3 regions of the Streptomyces sp. NPDC048639 genome follow, and region 3 is predicted to be linked to each of the others. Evidence: riboswitches for the same ligand, from Rfam matches in the RefSeq annotation. Region 3 holds a riboswitch; each other region holds the start of a gene.
The links. A riboswitch is a leader RNA that binds a small molecule or an ion and turns the genes downstream of it on or off. The one in region 3 is predicted to bind cyclic di-AMP.
Positions count from the first base shown of each region.

Region 1: linked by a shared signal. The riboswitch ahead of ACGFNH_RS22545 (NlpC/P60 family protein) and the one ahead of ACGFNH_RS04630 (transglycosylase family protein) in region 3 are both predicted to bind cyclic di-AMP.
Region 2: linked by a shared signal. The riboswitch ahead of ACGFNH_RS31080 (M23 family metallopeptidase) and the one ahead of ACGFNH_RS04630 (transglycosylase family protein) in region 3 are both predicted to bind cyclic di-AMP.

Region 1 covers NZ_JBICVP010000008.1:162,214-165,481, forward strand. Annotated here, with positions in the region: gene pcrA (DNA helicase PcrA) at 1-751, opposite strand, end outside; cyclic di-AMP (ydaO/yuaA leader) riboswitch at 1,009-1,168, shown strand; gene ACGFNH_RS22545 (NlpC/P60 family protein) at 1,177-2,295, shown strand; gene ACGFNH_RS22550 (hypothetical protein) at 2,459-2,812, opposite strand; gene ACGFNH_RS22555 (NlpC/P60 family protein) at 3,086-3,268, shown strand, end outside.
Region 2 covers NZ_JBICVP010000015.1:7,492-10,759, forward strand. Annotated here, with positions in the region: gene ACGFNH_RS31075 (GntR family transcriptional regulator) at 1-681, opposite strand, end outside; gene ACGFNH_RS31080 (M23 family metallopeptidase) at 899-1,675, opposite strand; cyclic di-AMP (ydaO/yuaA leader) riboswitch at 1,691-1,883, opposite strand; gene ACGFNH_RS31085 (M16 family metallopeptidase) at 2,153-3,268, opposite strand, start outside.
Region 3 covers NZ_JBICVP010000002.1:68,444-71,711, forward strand. Annotated here, with positions in the region: gene ACGFNH_RS04625 (cupin domain-containing protein) at 1-254, shown strand, start outside; gene ACGFNH_RS04630 (transglycosylase family protein) at 397-1,572, opposite strand; cyclic di-AMP (ydaO/yuaA leader) riboswitch at 1,578-1,751, opposite strand; gene ACGFNH_RS04635 (permease) at 2,379-3,268, shown strand, end outside.

The DNA of each region.
Region 1 (3,268 bases), on a different contig from region 3:
GCGTGTACGCCTCGGCGAGGGTCTTCTCAAATGCGTCGGACGCCTGGCCCGCGAAGTCCTCCTCGTCGATCAGCTCGTTCTTGAGGTTGGAGATCTTCGCGCTGAAGGACTTCGGCGGATAGCGCTTCGGGTCGAGGTCGAGGTCGCGGCAGACCAGGGACATCAGGCGCTTGGAGTCGGCCGCGTCGTAGATCGAGAAGCTGGAGGTGAAGCCGAGCTTCTTGCTCTCGCGGCGCAGGATGCGGACGCAGGCGCTGTGGAAGGTGGACACCCACATCGCCTTGGCGCGCGGGCCGACGAGTTCCTCGACGCGCTCCTTCATCTCGCCCGCGGCCTTGTTGGTGAAGGTGATCGCGAGGATCTGGCCGGGGTGCACCTGCCGGGCGCCCAGCAGATAGGCGATGCGGTGGGTGAGCACCCGGGTCTTGCCCGAGCCGGCCCCGGCGACGATGAGCAGCGGGGAGCCGCTGTGGACGACGGCGGAGCGCTGCTCCTCGTTCAGCCCCTGGAGCAGCGCGGCGGTGTCCACGGCGGGGCGGTGCGCGCCGTTGCGGTAGTACCGGTCGCGGGCGTCCTCGTCCGCGGAGGCGTCGAAGTTCCCGCCGAAGAGACCGGCAGGGATGTCCTCGCCACCGCCCTCCTCGGGCGGCGGAGGCGGGTGCTCCTCACCGGTGCGCCCCGCATGGGCGGAGGGACCCGGGCCCGGGTGCTGGAAGCCCGCCAGAAAGTTGTCGTCAAAGAGGCTGCTCATCGCTCCCCGAGTCTAGGCCGCCCGACTGACAGCCCACGCCGGTTCCCGGTCCTCGGACGGACGAGCCCCCGATCCGGTTCCGAACGATCGCGCCCCGGATTGGTCACGAAAAGGTTTCGGGCATATCGAACATCAGCCTTCACAGGTACCCCACACGTTGGCTACCGTGCTCGCTCAGGCGGCTCGCACCCCCCGTCGACGACCGCGTCGGCACGGGCAGCCTCCGCTGAATCCGGCTCTGCCCGGCGGGTGTCCGAACGACGTCCCGACGGCATCCGGAACCGGGGACCCACACGTCCCACCGGGGTGAATCGGCCCCCGCACGTGCATATGCAGCCCGTCCGTGCGGAGCCGTAGGGCAGCCTTCCGATCGCCCGAACCCGACAGCTAACCCGGTAAGCGGTCCACGGAAGGAGACGCGCGCCTTGGCGTCGCACCGCAAACCGCGGACACGTGGCCTCACGTCACCCGGCTCGGGCCGGGCGACCGTCGGGCTGACGACCGCGGCCCTCGCATCGGTCAGCCTGCTGTCGCAGAGTGCGCAGGCCGCTCCGGGCGAGCCGAAGCAGGGCATCGAAGAAGTCCAGAAGAAGGTGGACGAGCTCTACCGGCAGGCCGGCAGCGCCACGCAGAAGTACAACCAGGCCAAGGAGCGCACCGATGAGGAGCGTTCCAAAGTGGACCGGCTGCTCGACGACGTCGCCAAGCGCACGGAGAAGCTGAACGAGGCGCGGCGGCTGCTCGGAAGCTATGCCGCCACCCAGTACCGCAACGGCGGCATGGCCTCCACCGCCACGATGATGCTCGCCGACGACCCGCAGAGCTACTTCGACCAGGACCATCTGATGTCCCGGATGACCGGGCGGCAGAAGCAGGCGGTCGAGGACTTCGAGACCCAGCAGCGGGCCGCGTCGAAGAAGCGCGCCGAGGCCACCGAGAGCCTGGCGGGCCTGTCCGAGTCGCAGCAGCAGCTCCGTACGACCAAGGAGTCGGTACAGCGCAAGCTGTCGGGCGCGCGTGAGCTGCTGTCGAAGCTGACGGCCGAGGAGAAGGCCCGGCTGGCGGCGATCGAGCGCAGGAAGAAGGCCGAGGCCGAGCGCGAGGCGGAGGAACTGGCCCGGCAGCAGGCCGAGAAGCAGCGCCAGGAGGAGGCCGACCAGGGCTCCGGCCGGACCGAGGGCTCCGGCTCCTACGCGGCCAAGGCCGAGAAGGCGCTCGCCTTCGCGCGTGCCCAGATCGGCAAGCCGTACGTGTGGGGGGCGACGGGCCCGAACTCCTTCGACTGCTCGGGGCTGACCCTGGGTGCCTGGAAGGCCGCCGGGGTCTCGCTGCCGCGCACCACCTGGGACCAGGTGAAGGTCGGCAAGCGCGTGGCCACCGAGGACCTCAAGCCGGGCGACCTCGTCTTCTTCTACGACGACATCAGCCACGTGGGCATCTACATCGGCGGCGGGAAGATGATCCACGCGCCGAAGCCGGGTGCGAACGTCCGCACCGAGGCCATCACGTACATGCCGATCTACGGCAGCGTCCGGCCCGCGTAGCCGCAGTGTTCTCCCTGACGGGCGCCCCTCGCCGGGCGCCGGTCGGGGCCGGGCACGGACCGCCCCCCTTCGGTGGGGGCGGTCCGTGCCCGTACGTCAGGCACCGCGCGGCCGGGGGGCTGCGCGGTGTCCGCGAGAGATGAGCGCGCCCGCCCGGAAGCCGTCAGGTCCAGAGAACGGCGATGAAGATGTTGGCCAGGGTGAGCAGGCCGACGGCGCCGAAGGCTCCCTTCTCGACCTTCTCCTCGTCCCGCTTCACATAGACCAGGCCGAGGATGACGACGAGGACGGCGAGCTTCACGCCGATCTTGACGTTGTTGACCGTCTGGTCGTCGGCCTGATTCAGCCCCACGAGCGCGACGCCGGTGACGAGCATGGTCAGCGCGCCGTGCAGCATGCCCGGGGTGAAGCGCGCGGTCCCTTCGCCCATCGCCTTCATCTGGTTCAGGAAGCCGCCGAGCAGGGCGGCGATACCGATGATGTGCAGGCCGACAAAGACATTGATGGCTATGTCCATGCGCGGAGCCTAGCCGGGCCCATAGCAGCCGCTTCCACTCAGGTGGGCCTCAATTGCCGCTTCGGTCATGCGAGTAGCGCGAACGGCCAGAGCGTGCGGAAATCACCCGGTCCGTACGATCAGTGCCGTACCGAAACGTTTCAGTCCCGGTCATCCCGGCTCATGGCGGGGACGAAGCGGATTACCGTCCTCCCCCTAGGTGCCCGTACGGCACCCCGGAACGGGCCCCTCCGCAAGGCCACCGGAGACCAGGGGAAGGAAGTGACGGCCGCCGTGGCCTCGCACAGGAAGCCCAGGCAGCGATCGTTCATCGGCTCGCTCACGGGCAGCACCGCCGTCCGTACGGCCGCGACGTTCGCCCTCGCGGGCGCGGCGGGCGCCACCGCCCTCGAAGGAGCCGCCCACGCGGACCCGGCCCCCACCCCGGCCCAGGTGAAGGAGAAGGTCGACCGGCTG
Region 2 (3,268 bases), on a different contig from region 3:
TGTGTTGACGGCGTGTTTCGCGGTGCTCACACACACCGGGCGGCGCATCCGGTGGACCGCCAGCGAGCGCTCGGTGTGCACCGCCATGAGCGCCCGGGCCCGGTCCGCTTCTCCGCGCGCCACCGCGTCGGCGATCGCGGCGTGCTCGTCCCAGGAGTTCGTCGCGCCCACCGGCGCGGGCGCGTACATCCACGCGATCTTGCGGCGGACCTGGGTGAGCAGCGCCGCGAGGCTGGGGCTGCCGGAGGCCTGGGCCAGCGTCTCGTGGAACCAGCCTTCCAGCGACCGCAGATCCGCCACCTGTCCGTGCCGCGCCCGCTCCTGGCCCAGCCGTACGAGACCGCGCAACACCTTGAGGTGGGCGTCCGTACGGCGCTGTGCGGCGCGCGCGGCGCCCAGCGGCTCCAGCAGCGCGCGGATGTCGAGCAGGTCGGCGGCCTCCTGCTCGGAGGGCTCGGCGACGCAGGCCCCGGCGTGTCTGCGGGTGGTCACGAACCCTTCGGACTCCAGGGTGCGCAGGGCCTCGCGGACGGGGACGCGGGAGACGCCGTAGCGTCGCGCGAGGACCTCCTCGGTCAGCCTGCTGCCGGGCGGATGGATTCCGGCGACGATGTCGTCGCGAATCGCCCGGCACACCGCACGCGCCGGAATACGGCCGGCTGCCGGTGTCTCGCCGCTCACATCCGATCCCGCATGGCCGGACCTCCGCTGCAATTCCCGGGAAACACGTTCGACCGCGTTCATTCAAGAACTGTATGGCACAACGGAGGAATTTCCATCGGGCGGGACCCGGACATGGATATCTTTTGGCCTTTGCGCGGTCCCCGGCTCGGTCCGTTGCGCGGTCCCCGTTCCCTCCTGCCGCCGGCGGGACGGCAGGAGGGTCCGCGTCAGAGGCTCACAGGCTCAGGCCGTGCGAGCGCAGGTAGGCCACCGGGTCGATGTCGGAGCCGTAGTCGGGGGATGTGCGGGCCTCGAAGTGCAGATGCGGGCCCGTGGTGTTCCCGGTACTGCCCGAGAGGCCGATCTTCTCGCCCGGGGTGACGGTCCGGCCGACGGAGACATGGACCGCGGAGAGGTGGCCGTACTGCGTGTACGTGCCGTCCTTCATCTTGATCACGATGTTGTTGCCGTAACTGCCGCCCCAGCCGGCCTCGACGACGGTGCCGGCGCCCACCGAGCGCACGGTCGTCCCCGACGAGGCGTGGAAGTCCACACCGGTGTGGCTGCCGGAGGACCAGGCGCCACCGGCGGATCCGTACGAGGTGGAGACGTAGCTGCCTTCGACGGGCAGGACAAAGGCGTTGAGGCGCTTGCGCTCGGCCTCGCGGGCCGCGCGCTTCTTCTCGGCCTTGACCTCCGCCGCCCGCTTCTTCGCGGCGGCCTCGGCCTTGGCACGGGCCGCGGCCGCATCGGCCGCGTCCTGCTGTGCCTCGGCCTGGGCATCCACGGTGCGGGCGAGCGAGTCGTCCATGACGATCGCCTGGCGCAGACCGGTCTGTTCGGCATCGGGCGCGTGGCCCGGCGCGGCTGCGGACGCGGGACCGGCGGCCAGTGAGGTCACGATCCCGGTGGTGGCGAGGGTGGCTATGCCCGCAAGGCTCGCGCCGGAACGGGCGAGACGGCTGGGGCGGCGATAACGGTGCTTCCCGGTGGCACGGGTGAACGACGCCATGCGGCGGCGGTGCTCCTTTCCTTCCTTCTCGCCTACCGGGTTAGCTGACGGGTTCGGAGCAGGAAGGTCTCCTACGGGCCCCTCGCGGGAGGCGCCCGATTCACCCCAGGGACTGCGCGCCCTCCCGCGCCGGTGCGGCGCGCGACGAGCAAGGTGGGTCCCCGGCTCCCCTGGCTCGCGCCGTACGGGGACTCGGCGATGACTGCCCGGAGCCGCGGGTGCGGCAGGTGTACCGGCCGGACAGCCGGACCGACGCTAAACGGGACATCTGTCAATCGCCAAAGAAATCAGGGCGTTTGTAGTCGACACCACAAAGGAAACGGCAGACTCAATAACAAACCGGACATACATCGGTACCCCGGAGCCACTCCGGGCTCCGGGGTACCGATGCTGTACGCGGTCGGGCCTGACGGGGCATCAGCCGCTGTCAGGGACGCCGTCCGCCGATGCGTTCAGGGGCAGCCGCTGTTCAGGGCGTCAGCCGCTGACCACCTTCACCTCGCCGATGCCCAGAGCACGTACGGGCTCCTCGATCTCGGAGGCGTCGCCGACGAGGATCGTCACCAGGCGGTCCGACGGGAAGGCGCTGACGGCCGCCGCCGTGGCCTCGACCGTGCCGGTGTCGGCGAGCTGGGCGTACAACTGCGCCTGGTAGTCGTCCGGGAGGTGCTGCTCGACCTGGTCGGCGAAGGTGCCCGCGACCGCGGCCGCCGTCTCGTACTTGAGCGGGGCGACACCGACGAGGTTCTGCACGGCGGTGTCCCGCTCCGCGTCGGTGAGCCCCTCCGCGGCCAACGTGCGCAACACCTTCCAGGTGTCCTCCAGCGCCGGTCCGGTGGAGGCGGTGTCCACCGAGCCGCTGATGGCCAGCAGCGAGGCGCCCGTGCCGTCGGGGGCGGAGCGCAACACCTGGCCGAACGCCCGTACGCCGTAGGTGTATCCCTTCTCCTCGCGCAGCACCCGGTCGAGCCGGGAGGTGAGCGTGCCCCCGAGGCAGTAGACGCCGAGGACCTGGGCGGGCCACACGCGGTCGTGCCGGTCGGATCCGATCCGCCCGATCAGCAGCTGGGTCTGCACCGCGCCGGGGCGGTCCACGATGACGACACGGCCTGCGTCGTCGGCGGTCACCGGGGGGACGGGCCGGGCAGAGGCGGTGTTGCCGGTCCAGGCGCCGAGGGTGTCCCCGAGGACGGCAGCGAGGTCGATCCCGGTCAGGTCGCCGACGACCACGGCGGTGGCGGTGGCGGGGCGAACATGGGCCTCGTAGAAGGCGCGTACGGCCGCGGCGTCGACGCGCTCGACCGTCTCCTCGGTGCCCTGCCGCGGACGGGACATCCGGGACGCGGACGGGAACAGCTCCTTGGAGAGCTCCTTGGCCGCGCGGCGAGCCGGGTTGGCCTGCTCGTGCGGGATCTCGTCGAGCCGGTTGCGGACCAGCCGCTCGATCTCGCCGTCGGGGAACGCCGGGGCGCGCAGGGCGTCGGCCAGCAGCCCGAGGGCCTTCTCCAGCCGGGAGGCGGGGACCTCCAGGGAGACGCGGACGCCCGGGTGGTCGGCGTGGGCGTCGAGGGTGGCGCCGCAGCGCTCGAGCTC
Region 3 (3,268 bases):
TGGAGCCGGGCGGCGCGTCGCGCGTGGAGGTGCTCGGCCAGGACGTACGCGCCGGGCAGCACGTCCAGTTCACCGTTCCGGGCCGGACGTGGATGGGGGCGCGTGTCCGCGGCGGCGGCAGCCACGCGCTCATCGGATGCACCATGGCGCCGGGGTTCCTCCCGTCCGACTACGAAGACGGCGATGCGGACGACCTGGCCGCGCGATACCCGGAACACGGCCGGATGATCAGGGCCCTGTGCCGCACGGCGTGACCTCCGCCCGCTCCCTTGACCGATCTTTCCCGCACCAGGACAGAAGCGAGGCGCCGGTTCCCCGTCGTCACGGGGAACCGGCGCCTCATCGAGTCAGGAGGGAAGACTCCGTAGCCGTTCGAGTCGTTCGCGCGTCAGATCGTCAGATCTTGACGCCGTGGTCGCGCAGGTACGCGATCGGGTCGATGTCCGAGCCGTAGTCCGGACCGGTGCGGACCTCGAAGTGGAGGTGCGGACCGGAGGAGTTGCCGGTGGAGCCGGACAGGCCGATCTGCTGGCCGCCGGTCACGGACTGGCCCGCCGAGACGGACAGCGAGGACAGGTGGGCGTACTGGCTGTACTTGCCGTCCGCGTGGCGGATGACGACCTCGTTGCCGTAGCTGCCGCCCCAGCCCGCGGAGACGACCTCGCCCGCACCGATGGACTTGACGGTCGTACCGGTCCCGGCACGGAAGTCCGCGCCGGTGTGGTAGCCGCTGGACCAGGAACTGCCCGACTGGTGGTACGGGGTGCCGAGCGTCAGGTTGTCGACCGGGGCGGTGAAGCCGTCGGCGCTCTTGCCGGCCGCGGGCTTGGCGGCCGGCTTGGCCTCCTGCTTCGGCGCCTGGGCCTTGGGCGCGGCGTGCTTCGAGCCCTGCTTCTTCCAGCCTTCGTGCTTCTGCCCGGCCTCGGCCTTGCCGCCGCCCAGGCTGAGCTTCTGGCCCGGGTGGATCAGGTTCGGGTTCTCGCCGACGACCTGGCGGTTGTCCTGGTAGACCTGCTTCCAGCCGCCATCGACGTGCTTGGACGTGGCGATCTTGTAGAGCGAGTCGCCCTTGACGACCGTGTAGGCCTCGCCCTTGCCGTGGCGCTTCTCGCCACGGTCGGCACGGTCCTTGGCGGCCGGGGCCGGCTTGGTCTCGGCCTTCTCGCCGGCGGCGGGGGCCTCGGGGGCCGGACCACCCTTGGCCAGACCGGCCTTCGGGCCGCAGACCGGCCAGGCGCCGGGGCCCTGGCCGTCGAGCACCTTCTCGGCGACGGCTATCTGCTCGGCCTTGCTCGCGTGGTCGGCGCGGTCGGCGTACTGGCTGCCGCCGAAGGCGTCCCACGTGCTCTGCGTGAACTGGAGGCCTCCGTAGAAGCCATTTCCGGTGTTGATGCTCCAGTTGCCGTTGCTCTCGCACTCGGCGACCTTGTCCCAGGTGCCGACGGGGGCAGCGTTCGCGCTGCCGGCGCCGATGAAGGACAGACCGATACCGGCACCGCCCGCGGCGGCGACGAACGTGGCGCGAGTGATCCGGTTGGGCTTGAAGCGGCGGTGACGTCCGCGTGCAGACATAGGGTTCTTCCTCTCCTACGCCTGCGAGGTGAGCTGTCGGGTTCGGGCTGGAGTTGCCCGGCCGTGCCTTCACGCAGCTACGAGCGTTTCGGCACGTCTTCACCCCAAGCCGGACCACATCGATGGCGGTACGGCACTTACCTTGGGTCCCCCGCTCCTGCCGTGGGTGCGTTGTCGTTTCTCCCACCACCGGCGGCAGGACTCGGCGCTCCGGCAGATGGGCGCCCGCCCTTTCGATGGGCAGGCAGCCGAAAAATAAACACATCCATTTCTTCGCCACAAGTGCCCTGCATTTGTCTGAATCGCCGGGGGACAGATCGACTTGCTATTGCGTCACGCTGCGCTGCCGATCTTTGCCCCACAGCAAAGGCGATTACTACTGAACGACTCTCACAAGAGGCAGCCGGTAACCAAGTTGAAGGAATTCGGGCCCTTCGAGTGCTGGAGGTCACATTCATGGCGAAGCATCTGTGAGATGTGTCACCGCACGGCCAATTGTCCGTTTTGGCGGTTGAATTCATTTTTGCTGTAATGCGGTCCTGAAACACCCCTTTACTGCACCCGGGTCGGTCCGGCGAAACGGATGATTCTGGACCAAGCGCCCGAAGTGTTTCCCGACGTCCGCCCCATTCGCGCATATCGTGAGCAACCCCGGTCGCGGAACGTGCGGAGTCGCAGTGCAGAGAACGGACGCGTTGGAGGGCACCGCCTCGCCGGTGCCGCACGAAGCGGGTGCGAGCGACGCCCCCAGGACCGGCCGCAGACCTCCGGGCCGGCCCCCCTGGCCGGCCGCCACCGCCGTCGTAATGGGACTCGCCCTCGCGGCCGCGGTCGCCACCGGCGCGATCGGGCAGCCGGACCCCGGAGCCTTGGGCGCCTGGCGTACGGTCTGCATCGCGATCGTGGTGCAGGCCCTGCCGTTCCTGCTGCTGGGCACCGTCATCTCGGGGGCCATCAACGCCTTCGTGCCCGCGCGGGTCTTCGCACGGGCGCTGCCGAAGCGGCCCGCGCTCGCCGTCCCCGTGGCCAGCGCCGCCGGGGTCGTCCTGCCCGGGTGCGAGTGCGCCTCCGTACCGGTGGCGGGGAGCCTGATCCGGCGCGGGGTCGCACCGGCGGCCGCGTTCGCCTTTCTCCTCTCGGCCCCCGCGGTGAACCCGATCGTGCTCGCGTCCACGGCCGTCGCCTTCCCCGGCGCACCCGAGATGGTGGCGGCCCGGCTGCTCGCCTCGCTCGCGACCTCGGTCGTGATGGGCTGGCTGTGGATCCGCCTCGGCCGGGAGGAGTGGCTGCGGCTGCCGGCCCACCGCACGGGACACACCCCGGGGCACGGCCGGTGGGAGGAGTTCCGGCTCGGCTTCCAGCACGACTTCCTCCACGCCGGAGGGTTTCTGGTGGTCGGTGCGATGGCGGCGGCGACGTTCAACGTCGCGGTCCCGAGGTCCGTCCTGGACACATTCGCCGGGTCGCCCTGGCTCTCGGTGCTCTTCCTGGCCGCACTGGCGATCGTGCTCGCCGTCTGCTCGGAGGCCGACGCCTTCGTCGCCGCCTCCCTCACCGGCTTCTCTCCCACCGCGCGGCTGGCGTTCATGGTGGTCGGGCCGATGGTGGATGTGAAGCTCATCGCCCTGCAGTCGGGCACCTTCGGGCGCGCCTTCGCCGTCCGGTTCTCGGCGGCGACCACAGTGGTGGCCGTCGC